2 regions of the Legionella hackeliae genome follow, and region 2 is predicted to be linked to the other one. Evidence: riboswitches for the same ligand, from Rfam matches in the RefSeq annotation. Region 2 holds a riboswitch; the other holds the start of a gene.

Region 1 (5,205 bases), 660 kb from region 2:
GCTGCCAAACTCATGGTGATGAGCATCCTTTGGCCAATGACGTTCATGGCTACCCCAGCTAAGCTCAGCAGGTTGACTTCCTTCGGCAATAAAGCCATGCGCTGACCAAGTATTTACAAACTCATTGGCTAATTTAGGCCTTGGGGTAATTTGTGTATCGTGTTCAGCAATATGAATGACCTTTATACCCAGTGTCTTAGCTAATAAAGCCCATTCTTCTGCCGTGGATGGATGAGGCATAAGTAATTGTTCATCGTTCGCTAAATTCCACAAGGCTTGCTTTACAAAATGGGAAACCAAGCCTGGATTAGCACCATGAGTGATTACCGCCGTGGGTGCTTGATGTTTTTTTAGTTTTAAAACCTCTGTTCGCAGCGCATAATTTGAACGCGAAGAGGGGGACAGTGTTTTATCAACATAACCACCTTTCCAAGGCTCTGTACTGGCATCAAGATAAAGAATACCTTTGTCCTGACAAAGTTTTATCAGTGAAACGCTAGAAACATCCACAGATAAATTCAATAAAAAATCACCCTCTGACAAAATATTCATTAAAAAAGGCAGATAATTTTCCGGAGTAAGCGCCATAATCTCCAAAAAAAGACCAAATTCTTTGGCAACCTGTGCACCTTGTTCATCCTTGGTAATAATAATGATTTGCGAGGGAGTAAGTTTTAAATGACGAAATAACAGCGGTAAAATAGCCTGGCCGATGCTACCAAAACCTATGATTACAAGTTTATTCGATAAGGCTATGTATTTATTCTCATAATCTTCCATGTTTTCCCCATAGCAAAACCATAACCCAGGCGACTTTTTTCTTATCCTTTAAGCGTAGAAGAGATTCTAAGGGAAAACAAAAATACTTTACTCTGAATGATTTGCAGCCAAAAGCAATCCTTTGAATAAAGGCCAATCGGGGGCGTGTAAGCTGTCCACAAAACGCGCCTTATAAGAGCCTGGTTCTTTTGTTTTGGTGTAAGCTAATTGACCACATAAACCAAAATAGGCAGTTGCCATTAGCGCCGCTTTATAGAAATCATTCTGCAAGGCTGCAAAAGCAGCAATCACCGCAGTCAATGTACAACCCATCCCAGTAATAAGTGGCATTAACGGTGATCCAAACGGTAAATAACTTGCTTGTGTGCCGTCTGTAATGTAATCAACAGGGCCACTAACAATAACTATTTTATTTCCTTGTGCAAGTTGATTGGCTATATCCGTGGCTGTGCTGACATTGTCGACTGTTTCGACTCCTTTGGTATGACTATGTTCTCCTCCAAGAGCAAGTATCTCACTGGCATTACCACGAATTACATTGACATAAGGCAGTAACATTCTGGCAGTATCTGTCCTCAGTTGACTCGCCCCAGCGCCTACAGGATCAAAAATTATTGGTTTTTTTCGTGCGGCCGCTGCTTCAACAGCTTTTTGAATTCTTGCACAAAAGGCGGGATGAAGGGTTCCTAAATTAATATTCACTGCATCACTAATGTTCACTAATTCTTCAATTTCTTCTTCCGCTTCAGACATTAATGGCGCAGCCCCTAAAGCCAGTAAGCTATTCGCCATAAAATCCATGGTAACAACATTGGTTAAGCATAAGACAAGTGGTTTTTCTTGGCGTAAATTGACTACTGATAACTCTAATTCATTCATTAACGCCAGCATATTCTCTTCCTTCTATTAAATAACGGAGTTTTCGGGCCATCACCGCAGGTTCCTCTGCATCATGAAGAGCTTCAATAACAGCAATGCCTTTTGCACCAGCGGAGAGTACTTCAATGACATTCAATTGATGAATACCCCCAATAGCAACTATGGGATGTAAAGAACATCGGGCCAATTCCCTCACACCATCAATCCCCCAAAGTCGTCGAAGATTATGCTTATGCTTGCTCGCAAAAACAGCACTCGCTGCAATATAGTTTAGCTCGTAATTGTTCGCTCGTACCAACTCCTCTTCACTTTCAATCGACAAACCCAGCAACTTATTTGCACCTAAAACTTGTCTGGCTTGCACAGGCGAGCCATCAGTTTGACCTAAATGCACCCCTTCAGCATCTATTTCCAGGGCGAGCTTAATATTGTCATTAATAATCAGAGGAATTTGATAGGACTTTAGAAGTGCATGGAGTTCGGAGGCAAAGGGCAATAACTCTTGGAAAGACGCCTTCTTTTCACGAAGTTGCACACTGGTTATACCGGCACCTGAGGCAACGCACTGTTCGATAAAACGTAAATAGGCTGGCAATGAAATCTGTTGTCGATGAGTGATCAACATGAATTTATAAAAAGGGTCTCGCATAATATCCTTGACTAAAAAATAGTGAAAGGAATGGAGACAGCATAGCGGAGCTGCTATATAAATAGTCTGGTCTCACACTCCCTCCGCAGGTTTTAACCAGAGCAGGTTATAAGGGTTTTTCTCAGCCTTGCATCACTGCAAAGCACCCCCGGTGAAGGCACGTACTCTAGAGTAAGCGATACTCATTGTCAACGGCAAAGACGGCCCATCGCTCATCGCACATAACTTTATTGATCCGTGGTGTATTGAAAAAAATGGTTTAGAAACAGGACGCTTATGCATCATGAGCAACAAACCTTCCACTGATACCAAAATGTCAAATGGAAAGCCTATTCAGGAAGGCGTGCGCGTAAAGCTGCCTGAAGGCATCACTTGGGATATGCTGGCCAAAATGACGCCAGATGAGATTAAAGAAAAAGGGGTATATCCTCAAGGATTTTTGCCGTTACCTCATCCGAATCATCCTGAAGGAGGCATGCTTTTTCCCAAATTCGCAATTGATGAAATTAATAAACAGGAAAATCGCGATTTAACTCGTTTTGATTTGGATTTTGATTTGCCTGATCATTTCTTACCCCCTTTCCCAGCACCTATTTTCCTGACAACGCGACCTGATTTAGGCGATGTATCGCAAGGAAAATTGGTCACCATTAATAACTATTTTGAGCTTTTTAACGGAATACTAAATCCTAAGCAATTAGAAGGTTTAAGGTTATTAGTGACACCGTTCCCACAACAACAGTTTAATCAAACAGACGATCGTCGTACTAAAATTCCAAGCCGTGGCGTTGCTTGTTTTGATTGCCATGCGAATGGTCATACCAACGCATCCACGCACCTTGTCGGTGATATTCGCCCTCAAGAAGTACGGCACCGTCTCGATACACCAAGCCTAAGAGGCGTTAATATCCAGCGCTTATTTGGTTCACAACGGGCACTCAAAAGCGTCGAAGATTTTACCGAATTTGAACAACGCGCCGCTTATTTTGATGGAGATCCCGTCATAGCAACGAAAAAGGGTGTGAACATTCTTGAACGCGGTAGCCAAATTCATTTTATGGCGGAATTCCAGGAGTTATTAGATTTCCCACCAGCACCTAAATTAGCCATTGATGGCCATTTGGACCCAACGAAAGCGACAGAAGCAGAGCTACGTGGAGAGGCCTTATTTTTTGGCAAAGCCAAATGTGCGACTTGCCACACGCCTCCTTATTACACCGATAATACCATGCATAACCTAAAAACTGAGCGTTTCTTGAAGCCTGTGATGGTAAATAAAATGAAGGCTATTGGCGATGGTTCAATCAAAACCTTTCCCTTGCGCGGAATCAAAGACTCACCACCGTATCTTCACAATGGTCGTTTGTTGACCTTAGCTGATACAGTGGAGTTCTTTAATCTCATCCTGGAGTTGAAATTAACACAACAGGAAAAAGAAGATTTAACAACCTTTATGAAAGCACTGTAAGGTTAATTCCCAGTATTAAAGAGTGGTTATTGTTTACAAAACCACTCTTTTTTTTCAATTAAGAGAATTGCTTGCTTCACTGCGTTCGCAATGACGAGGACTTGTATCGCGACCGGACTTAGAATGATTATGAACTGGTTTTTGGCAGCACTGCGAAGCAATCCAATACAAGGGCGCCCTACCCTCGCTTACTTAACAAGGGTTTTAAAAACTGTCCGGTATATGATTCTTTACAGCCAGCAACCTCTTCCGGGGTTCCACTGGCAATAATTTGACCGCCTTTGCTCCCCCCCTCGGGACCAAGATCAATAATCCAGTCGGCTGTTTTTATCACATCTAAATTATGCTCAATGATAATAATTGTATTACCCTGTTCCCTTAAGCGATTAAGAACACTCAGCAATTGTTTGGTATCGTGAAAATGTAATCCAGTTGTCGGCTCATCAAGAATATAGAGGGTATTGCCAGTATCTCTTTTAGATAGCTCACGCGCTAACTTAATACGTTGGGCCTCTCCCCCGGAAAGTGTTGTTGCACTTTGCCCCAATCGGATATAGGAAAGTCCAACATCAATTAATGTTTGGCATTTTCTGGCAACGACTGGAATTGCATCAAAAAAGGTTCGCGCATCTTCAACAGTCATATCCAGCACTTCGTGAATGTTTTTGCCCTTATATTGAATTTCCAGCGTTTCGCGATTATAGCGTTTTCCTTTACAAACATCACAAGCAACATAAATATCGGGCAAGAAATGCATTTCCACTTTAATTAAGCCATCTCCTTGACATGCTTCACAGCGTCCGCCACGCACATTAAAACTAAAACGCCCGGGCTGATAGCCGCGTGCTCGAGACTCAGGTGTTCCTGAAAACAATTCGCGAATAGGTGTAAATAAGCCCGTGTAGGTCGCAGGATTAGAGCGTGGCGTGCGACCAATTGGACTTTGGTCGATATCAATGACTTTGTCACAAAGTTCCAGTCCTTTAATTTCTTTAACAGAACCTGGAGTTAGAAGACTAGCACGGTTCAATTTATTCGCAGCAATAGGATAAAGTGTGTCATTGATTAAACTTGACTTGCCAGAACCAGAAACGCCAGTAACGCAGGTAATAACGCCTAAAGGAATATTGACATTCACGTTCTTTAAATTGTTGCACTGCACTCCTCTTAGCTGCAGCATTTTTTCTTTATTATGAGCAATACGACGTTCAGGCACTGGAATTGATTGAAAGCCCGCAAGGTATTGACCGGTAAGCGATTGCTTATTTTTCATAATTTCGGCAGGCGTTCCTTGGGCGACAATTTGGCCTCCATGAACACCGGCACCAGGCCCTATATCCAACACAAAATCAGCAGCACGTATGGCATCTTCATCATGTTCAACAACAATGACAGTGTTACCCAGGTTGCGCAAATGTAAGAGCGTTTT
Region 2 (5,205 bases):
CACAGCCAACATCCAAAATAGTTAGGTTTTGTAAATGGCCTAAATAAGTCTCGTAGACATAGACTAAATCGCTATGCACAGCCCCTAAACCGTATTTCTTGTTAAAATAACGAAGGGGTATGCAATAAAACTCTAAAGTTGCATTAAATGTTTCACTCACTGGAACCACTTTGTGCCATATGGCAGGAGGAATAAGAAGTTGAGGATGTTTTTTATCAAGTCTAATCCGTGACTGCTCTTCTCCCTGACCATTCATAAATACAAAATCAATTTCTCCTTCGTGCAAGGAAAGCTTTCCCCAGGTTCCCTCTTTTGTACTGTGTTTTTCAAGGAAAAACTTCAGTTTTCCCTGACTATGAATTTCCGTTTGTTTATAACATAGCAAGCCATTGTACCCTGTTGTCATGGTAACTTATTCCTTGATTTGCCCACCGCTTAAGGGAATACCTCATATATTCTTTCTTACACCTTTATTAAATAACTATATGCTCATCTGGTCTTAGAGTAAGCACCTCATACCCACTGCTTGTGACTAAAATTGTATGTTCCCATTGTGCAGATAATTTATGGTCCTTCGTGACAACAGTCCATCCATCCCCTAAAGTTTTGATGTCCTTACTCCCCAAATTGATCATTGGCTCAATAGTAAAGGTCATTCCAGCCTGTAGTTGTAAACCCGTATTGGGTTTTCCAAAATGCATAACATCGGGTTTCTCCCACATTGTTTTACCAATCCCATGCCCCCCAAATTCACGAACAACAGAATATCGATTTTTTTCAGCATGCTCCTGGATAATACTTCCTATATCTCCAAGTCGAATACCAGGACGAACGATATCAATGGCTTTATAAAGACATTCTTGAGTAATCTTCACCAGCTTTTTAGCAAAGGGGCTGACATTGCCGACTAAAAACATTTTACTTGTATCACCAATATATCCATCTTTTTGTACTGTAACGTCAATATTAAGAATGTCCCCGTCTTTAATAATTTTATCAGAGGGTATTCCATGACAGACAACATGATTGATGGATGTGCAAATGCACGCCGGAAATCCATAGTGATTTAAGGTCGAAGGAATTGCATTTAAGTCTTCAATAATATATTTACGACATCTTTGTTCAAGCTCATGCGTACTTACACCCGCAACTACATAAGGCTCAATCATATGAAGTACTAATGCCGCCAAGTTTCCGGCTACTCGCATTTTTTCTATTTCTTCAGGCGTCTTCACTAACATAATGCATTTCACCTAATGAGGCTTGATTTACCATAATTTTAAGAATTTCAGGATAAGTGATGGTAGGATTCTCTTCTGCCAATTTCCCTACCCGAATCCAATACTCCGCTTGTGAATTTATTGAGCGACTCATAGCTCTAGCCATTAGTTTTGTTGCCTCATGTAATTCATCAGATATTTTTACGATGCCCATAGACTCCTCCTAAAACGCGCATAATATGCTATTTTGAAGTAAAATGAAATGATATGTATCATAATGTATTCTTTTCAATGATATGGGGTTTTCTTATACTAGAGAATTAATTGTGATTTTTTTGAACAGAATGCTACAATTTCTCATGCTGTCTTGAAAACGCTTCCATGAGATATACTGATTTAATTGATCCTGATTACGTGATTTCTTCTAACAGTAATCTGTGTAAAAAATATACCATTAAGAGATATTTAACTGACATATCCTATTTTATAAATTTTCGTCCATGGCAAATACCAAATAGGGTCTATAGAAAACTTTATACCAATTGGAAAGCACGCGTTAGCGTCCATCAAGAAGACATGAATCAGGCCTGGGAAATAATCCTCCCTTTGCTTGCTCAAGAAAATATGTGTTTCAAAGTAGCCAACCTTAATGTAATTGAAAAATTTAAACAGGGTAGACAGGACAGACTCGAGCATCTTCTTGAAGAACATAAGCGGTTTTTACAGAATCAGAACTCTCCAAATCTAAAGTTTTTAAGAAAGACTTTTCATAAAATATATCAAGAAATAGATTCATACCGCCGTAGCGAATGGCGATTCATTTCTTTCATACAAACTTACCTAAATTACGTAGTTTCTTTTTCCAATACTCTTTAAATAGAGACGAGCTATTTATTTATACAAAAAATATCTATGAGAACCTCATCGATTTTAGAAAACAAAAAGTAAAAAACAGCTTACGATTCTAGGAAGGAATGCAGTTTACTATCTATATTTCTCCTGGATTTGAAAAGGAGTGTCAGAAAACTTTGGAAAAAATAGAAGAACATTTACTAAACGCTAAAATTAGACCAGGAATAATTTTCCCCACCGATAGACAACTCGGGATTTATAGTTCAATTCGCCATCCCGGTAAATGGTATTATCATAAAGCCACTGATGTTAATTTGGAGACCTATAATCCGGGTAATATCGACGACCCATTTAGTTTTTTTAAAACACTACCTGCTGAAAAAATAATGCACGAGGACGAAATACAAACATTTCTTCAGCATAAAGACAGTGCTGAACTTATAGTATCAGCACTTACAACAAAACAATTCATTGCCCCTTCTCAATTAAAAGCCCTTGCTATGCATAAAGAGAGTGTTGTGAAACACATACAAACATTATCTTTGAAGAGAAAAAAAGAATTAATAACTGATTGTTTAGATAAATCCTCAAACTTAGGAAAATTTTTTAGAATTAAACGCGGTATCTTTAATCTAAAACCAGGCCATGGATCATTAAAACAATTAGAAAATATTCGGTTAACAATTAGTTAATTAAGCGTAGATTCTGCCTTTACTTAGTATTTTCCATAATGTAGCTATATCCACTCGGGAATCTTCAATCACACATTAAAAGGAACCAAGCTGTAGAAATGTGCATAAGTTTATCCATTAAAACTAAGCTTTTATCCAAATAAAAGAGTGAAATAATTTTTCATTCATTGACAAGAAATCCAATGCTCGCTTAGCATAGCTGCAATCCGAAAAGCAGGTAAGTATCCACCGATTTTCTGGATCTATAGATGGCTCGGGGTGCCGGTAACGGCTGAGAAATACCCGTCGAACTTGAACTGGTTAATACCAGCGTAAGGATTGCCTTGAAATCACGCATCTACTGCTGTGTGCCTTTTGCCATCTCACATTTTTAATTATTAAGGAGACTTGGCAAATGCATCAGCTTCATTCTAGAACCACATTATTATTAAATTGGTATGCAAATCCCTATCATACACCGCTTTTTGTAGCCCAAGCGCTAGGTTATTACAAAGACGAGGGTATTCATTTAGCTATTTTAGAACCTAATGATCCCAGTGATGTGACTGAAATTGTTGGTTTGGGGCAGGTCGATTTTGGGGTCAAAGCAATGATTCATACGGTAGTTGCTCGCGCCAAAGGCTACCCGGTAAGTTCCATTGGGACTCTTCTTGATGAGCCACCCACAGGGCTAATCGCTTTAAAATCGAGCGGGATAAAAACTTTTTATGATATTGTCGGTAAGCGGGTTGGATATATTGGTGAATTCGGTAAGAAGATTATTGATGATTTGGCAACACTTGCCGGCATTGATGCTGGTAGTTATGAAACAGTACGCATTGGCATGAATCTTAGTGATGCAATTTGTCGTCAGAAAGTAGACATTGGAGTGGGTTTCATTAATTTTCAACGTGTGGAATTGGACTATTTAAAAGGAGAGACCATTTTTTTACGGCTTGATCAATTAGCAGGCCTGGGTTGCTGTTGTTTTTGCTCTGTTCAGTTTATTGTCCCTGATGCTACCTTGAAAAATCCTGAGTTGGTTAAAGGATTTCTCAAAGCTACATCGCGTGGCATGGCCTATACCCTGGAAAACCCTGACGAAGCGTTTGAATTGCTGTGCGAACAAAAACCACAATTGGCCAGTGAAATGTATCGCAAAATTTTCTTAAGGACATTGCCTTTTTTCTCGCGATCTTTAATGAATGTCGAGCGCGATTGGGCAAAGGTAGCACGTTATGCACAGCATTTAGCAGTCATTGATAAGCAGTTTCCTCTGAATGAATGCTACACGAATGATTATCTACCTGAGGCTCCTTTTAGCGAGATTAATCCTATCGCTTGCTGTATTTAGATAAAAGACATTGTTTCCCGCATATTGGTATGTAGTTTGCTAAACTAACAGTAAAAGCAAAAGCATGGATTGGGGGATACTATGAAGCAATTGATTTTGCATCCCACCGAAATCAGTCAATGGCATGCGCTGGTTAATGAAGCGCAAGCCACTACACAGCTGGTTCTCAACGAAAATACAGAGAGTTATCTGGTATTTTTGCTGATGAGGTTTTCTCAAGGACCAAGACTGATTGAATCCGTTATTGCCTTGGATTTCCTGGAATCAATGAATAATCCGCGTCGACAAGTTGAGTTATTAAAAGATGTGGGAGACAAAAGTCTATTGTTCTGCGGGCTTTTCCCGGGTATTGCCAAAAAGCGTCACGTTAGCCTTGACTATTTTGCCGATATTGGTCAAGCGGCCTATCTTACGGTTGGAGAGCTCTACGAGAGACAGACCGGTGATTTGTATTTTCAGTTAAGTGCCCAATTTCTTTCTCTGCAACAAATACTGCGAGCAATGCGCGGAGAGTTCTTTGAGGCTTCATCATTAAATAGCATTGTATTATCAAAATTTGATTCACCCTTACAATGAGGAGCGCGCAGACGTGTTAGCCATTGCCTTCTCCTCGGTGGGCAAAATTAGATAGCCCTCCCCAATCACCTTTTTCAGCCATTGATAAGCAGGATGCTTTTTTGAAGTGACTAATGTTAAACGCATTTGATTGCCACGATTTTCCATAAACGTGGGTTGATAGAGAATCTTTGCAATCGAAATACGACCATTCTCATTTTTTTCAAGATGTAGTGACAATAAACCACTGCTTCGATTTTTAAGACTACCCTGATTCGATATAAAATTCCCCAAAGAATAAGCGACGAACACTTTTCTGCCATTTTGGGTGGTTAACCAGGCAAAAGGTTGCACGCAATGTGGATGTGACCCCAGAATCGCAAGCGCTCCTGCTTCAGCAAATTCTTTTGCCAATGCCTGTTGCGCTTTATTAGGACGAGTTTGATATTCCACCCCCCAATGGGGCGTGACAATAACAGCGTCGTGGGTTTTAGCGAGTTCACTAATTAATTGCAGTACTTGTTGTTTATCGCGGTAACAATGAAGAACTTGG

The links. A riboswitch is a leader RNA that binds a small molecule or an ion and turns the genes downstream of it on or off. The one in region 2 is predicted to bind thiamine pyrophosphate.
Positions count from the first base shown of each region.
Region 1: it holds a riboswitch for thiamine pyrophosphate, as region 2 does, so the genes downstream of both, thiE (thiamine phosphate synthase) here and LHA_RS14075 (ABC transporter substrate-binding protein) in region 2, are expected to answer to the same signal.

Region 1 is NZ_LN681225.1:398,232-403,436, reverse strand. It holds gene LHA_RS01910 (homospermidine synthase) at 1-780, opposite strand, end outside; gene thiM (hydroxyethylthiazole kinase) at 868-1,671, opposite strand; gene thiE (thiamine phosphate synthase) at 1,652-2,308, opposite strand; TPP riboswitch at 2,369-2,468, opposite strand; gene LHA_RS01895 (hypothetical protein) at 2,592-3,776, shown strand; gene uvrA (excinuclease ABC subunit UvrA) at 3,955-5,205, opposite strand, start outside.
Region 2 is NZ_LN681225.1:3,178,106-3,183,310, forward strand. It holds gene tehB (SAM-dependent methyltransferase TehB) at 1-406, opposite strand, end outside; gene map (type I methionyl aminopeptidase) at 474-1,241, opposite strand; gene LHA_RS14060 (ParD-like family protein) at 1,222-1,434, opposite strand; gene LHA_RS14070 (hypothetical protein) at 2,195-2,764, shown strand; TPP riboswitch at 3,009-3,100, shown strand; gene LHA_RS14075 (ABC transporter substrate-binding protein) at 3,159-4,097, shown strand; gene LHA_RS14080 (hypothetical protein) at 4,179-4,673, shown strand; gene LHA_RS14085 (CapA family protein) at 4,665-5,205, opposite strand, start outside.